2 regions of the Hyphomonas neptunium ATCC 15444 genome follow, and region 2 is predicted to be linked to the other one. Evidence: riboswitches for the same ligand, from Rfam matches in the RefSeq annotation. Region 2 holds a riboswitch; the other holds the start of a gene.
What was found. Region 2 has a riboswitch for cobalamin ahead of HNE_RS05670 (TonB-dependent receptor plug domain-containing protein). Riboswitches for the same ligand answer to the same signal wherever they lie in the genome.
Positions count from the first base shown of each region.

Region 1 (2,199 bases), 390 kb from region 2:
TCCCCTCACCGAAGACGATCGCCTCAGGGAAATGAATTTTGGGTCCTGGGAGGGACGTTCATGGAATGAAATTCCGTTTACGGAGATAGATATCTGGGTGAACGACTTTCTGCATGCGCGTCCGCATGGCGGCGAAAGTGTCGCCATGCTGCGCGCCCGAACCTTCGAAGCGCTCGATGCATATCGGAAGTTGGGGGGCGACACCTTGATTGTTACCCATGCCGGCGTCATCAAGGCCGCTCTCGCAACGGACGAAACCGCCGACAGCCATGCAATGACGCTGGATTTTGGAAACTTTGTTACTTTGATTGACTGAAAGGGCGCTGCATGAGCGAACACGACACACACACCGAAAAGATGAAGGCGCTGCAGGCTGAGCAAAAGAAGAAGACCTCTGAAGCGCGTGATCCGGGTCGCGGTCTCGTGCTGGTTCACACCGGAGATGGGAAGGGCAAGTCGAGTTCTGCATTCGGTGTCATCATCCGGGCGCTCGGCTGGAAGCAGAAAGTCGGGGTCGTCCAGTTCATCAAGGGCAAATGGATCACAGGCGAAAAGCAGTTCTTTATGGCGCTTAAGGATCAGGTGGACTGGTACACAATGGGTGATGGCTTCACCTGGGATACGCAGGACCGGGACCGCGACATTGCAGCGGCCGAAGCGGCATTTGCCAAAGCTCGCGAGATGATGGAGCGCGGCGACTATGATCTGATTGTGCTGGATGAAATCAATATCGCGCTTCGCTATGATTATCTTGACGTGGGAGCCGTGATTGAGGGACTGAAGGCCCGGTCAGACCGGACAAGCGTCATCCTGACGGGGCGCAATGCCAAACCGGAACTCTGTGAATATGCAGACCTCGTCAGCGAAATGACCGAAGTGAAGCACCCCTTCAAGGCCGGTATAAAGGCTCAGCGCGGAATTGATTTCTAGCAATTGCTTTTTGCGTCATTGGCCAAAAGAGGCATTGACACACATTCGCACTTGCAACATCAACCCCATCAGATGGTGCTCCCCTGACAGGGAGCTAAGAGGGAAGCCGGTGTAAATCCGGCGCTGTACCCGCAACTGTTAGCCGGGAGCTGATGGCCACTATGCCACTGGAACGCGAGTTCTGGGAAGGCGGCCAAAGGCGACGATCGGTGAGCCAGGAGACCTGCCATCGCGTCGTTTGTCCGGAGGCCGGGAACAGTTCTCTGCGGGCGGGAAGGCTAATGCCTCTCCTTTAGTAACGACATCGAGAAAATTGGCTGGCCGCCCGCATGAGAGACCTCATGGGCCAGATGACGTCGTTATGAATTGCACCCATCTTTCCGGGCGGCAGGGTGCATTGAGGGGAATACCCATGTCGTATAAAACGGCACTCATCAGCGTGGCCGTCATGGCCGCGAGTGCATCCGCTTTTGCCCAAATCTCTGAGACTGAAGAAAACCGGCTCAGATCGGTCGTCGTCGAGGGGTCGCGCCTCGACCAGACCGCCACCGAGGTCGGCTCCAGCGTCAGCATTATCGGCAAGGAAGACCTTGAAAAGCTGGACCTGGACTTCGCGTTAGATGCCGTGGCGACGGCGCCGGGCGTGACGATCAACCAGAATGGCGCCTTTGGTGGCTCTGCCAGTGTCCGCATTCGAGGAGCATCCTCGGGCCAGACTCTGGTTCTCATTGATGGCGTTCCTGTCGGCGATCCGTCGACGACCGATGGCAGCTTCAATTTCGCCTATCTCGACACAGCCAATGTCGAGCGGATCGAAGTCCTTAAGGGGCCTCAGTCCACCCTCTGGGGCTCAAATGCCATAGGCGGCGTGGTCTCCGTCACTTCCCGCCAACCAAAGACCGGGTTCGGTGGCAGCGCATTTGCCGAATACGGATCGTTCAACACGCTCCGGGGCGGCGCATCCATTGACGGCGCGAACGAGACTGGAGATTTCCGGCTTTCGGCAACCGGCATCTCGACTGACGGCATTTCAAAATCCGACAAAGAGAATGGCAACACCGAAGAGGATGCCTACGACTCAACCACAGTGTCAGCGAAAGGTGGCCTGAACCTTCCCAACTCGGCCAGACTGCAGGCAACGATCCTCCATAACCAGGCTGAGTCAGAATATGACAGCTTCTCCTCGGGTGCGCAGGGAAGCGTCGCCGATGGGGATGAGGTTACCGAGAACGAAACCCTGTCGGGCAACATTTCGCTCAATCTTCCGCT
Region 1 is NC_008358.1:1,547,035-1,549,233, forward strand. Features, by position in the region: gene cobC (alpha-ribazole phosphatase) at 1-316, shown strand, start outside; gene cobO (cob(I)yrinic acid a,c-diamide adenosyltransferase) at 328-930, shown strand; cobalamin riboswitch at 987-1,176, shown strand; gene HNE_RS07500 (TonB-dependent receptor plug domain-containing protein) at 1,343-2,199, shown strand, end outside.
Region 1: it holds a riboswitch for cobalamin, as region 2 does, so the genes downstream of both, HNE_RS07500 (TonB-dependent receptor plug domain-containing protein) here and HNE_RS05670 (TonB-dependent receptor plug domain-containing protein) in region 2, are expected to answer to the same signal.

Region 2 (2,199 bases):
GATCTCGTTCTCCAGATCGGCTTCAAAGTATGTGGCCGAATAGCTGACCGGTCCAACCGTCTGTTCCCAGCCGATTTCCCAGCTGGTGGACTCTTCCGGCTTCAGGTCGGGATTGCCGATGAAGCTGCCAGGGAAGAAGCCGAACAGTTCAGTGAAGGTCGGGTTTTTCACCCCGGTTCCGATCGAGGCGCGAACCCGCCCGCCGACCTGCTCAAATGCGTAGCCTGCGCCGAGACGCCATGTCGTGGCATCATCAAACCGGCCATCATTGTCGTCAAACCGCGCCGAGGCGGATGCATCAAACGCGCCGGCAGAGTAGCGGTACTCCGCGCCCACGCCGATGGACTCGAACGTCTCGGAAGCATCGGTTGCGCCGGCATACTGAACATCCGTGCGATCATACTCCTCACGCTCATAGTCGAGAATACCGGTCAGCGAATGCGCGCCATTGGCAAGGCTCGGCAACCAGGCGAGCTTGGTGCGCTGGCCCTTGGAAACATCCGTCTTTTGGCCATCGCTGAAATTATCCCGCTTCACTTCATTGAAGCTGGCGCGGATGACATGGTCCAGCGGCCCGGTTACGCCGCTGAGTGCGCCGCCCACCAGCCACTGGTCTGCTTCGGTGCGGCGGTCTTCATCGTCGAGAAGGCCGTCAAAATCCGTATCCGAATCAAATTCCGATTCCATGCCGCGGGCGAGGCCGATCAGCGAGAGCGACCAATCCGCCCCAAGATCAACCTTGCCGTTAACGAAGCCGGAGAGCGCTTCAGACCCATCCTTGGCGCCGCCGGTGCCGGATGTATCAACACCGTCGGTCGTGAACCCGGTGATGGCCCCGCCAAAGTTCTCGCCAGACAGGCCCAGTGCGCCGCGCACCGTGCCGAAGCTGCCAGCCTCGGCAAACGCATTCAGCCCCGCTTCGCGCGCAGCCGAAATGGAAACGACCCCGCCAATCGCGTCTGATCCGTGGATTGAGGACGACGCTCCGCGCAACACCTCGATACGGCCGGTGGGCAACGCGGTAAGCAGGCCGAAATCAGTATCCCCGTTCACGGGGTCGGAAATCTCGATGCCTTCAAACAGGACCAGCGTGTGGTTGGCTTCGGCGCCGCGCATGCGCACCTGGGTGAGCGCGCCGACGCCGCCCGCACGGGAGATCGCCACGCCGGGAACCGCGCGCAGCTGATCGGCCGGATTGGGGGAAAGACGAATGGCAAGATCGTCTGCCGTCAGAACAGAAACAGACGAAGTCAGACGGTCGAATTCAATCGGGCGCAGGCCGCTGACTTCGACAGGATCAAGAGTGAGGGTGTCTTCTGCCTGTGCAAACGAAGCAGTGATCACGAGCGCCGAAGCGCCCAGCAGTGCGGTTCTGAGGAACATATCCACAGCATCCTTCATTGGCCGGAGGGAGATCCCTCGCGGCGGGTTCATGACATGTCGCATGAACGGAAGGTGGCCTTCCGCGGCCCTACGCCTGTTCCCGGACGGCGAGCCAACGACGGCAACAGGCAGGTCTCCTGACTTCGCGGATCATCGCCGGAGAGAGCTGCCTTCCCGGTTTCCCAGTGGCGTATGGCTCACACGGCTCCCCGCTCACAGTTACGGGCATAGCGCCGGATTCTCACCGGCTTCCCTTTTCACCCGGACCATGATCCGGGCACCTGTTGCGTGAGGCGGCGTGTAATGCGGATTTTGCAGTGCGACAAGCGGGTAACGTCTCGGACCCCGCTCACCCCCGCGAAAGCGGGGGCCTCGGGCGGCTGATACCCTGCGAGATCCCCGCTTTCGCGGGGATCAGCGGGAAAAAGGTTTAATCAGAGACTGTTGAGCAGATGCCCGCCATCCACCACCAGCGTTGAGCCGGTCATGAAGCTTCCCGCGTCCGACGCCAGCAGCAACAGCGGCCCGGCCAGCTCATCAATGTCCCCGATACGCCGCATGGCGATCCGGCGGACCATCATCTGGCCCTGCTCGCTGTCGAGGAAATCGTCGTTGATCTCGGTCTTGAAATAGCCCGGCGCAATCGCGTTCACGCGCACGCCATAGCGGGCCATCTCCAACGCCATCTGGCGGGTCATATGGTCGACGCCGGCCTTCGACACGCAATAGGCGGTCGTCATCGCCTGCGGGTGCAGGCCGGTGATCGAAGCGATGTTGATGATCGAGCCCTTTGCCTTTGCGGCAACCATGGCATTG
Region 2 is NC_008358.1:1,152,680-1,154,878, reverse strand. Features, by position in the region: gene HNE_RS05670 (TonB-dependent receptor plug domain-containing protein) at 1-1,383, opposite strand, end outside; cobalamin riboswitch at 1,493-1,683, opposite strand; gene HNE_RS05665 (SDR family NAD(P)-dependent oxidoreductase) at 1,818-2,199, opposite strand, start outside.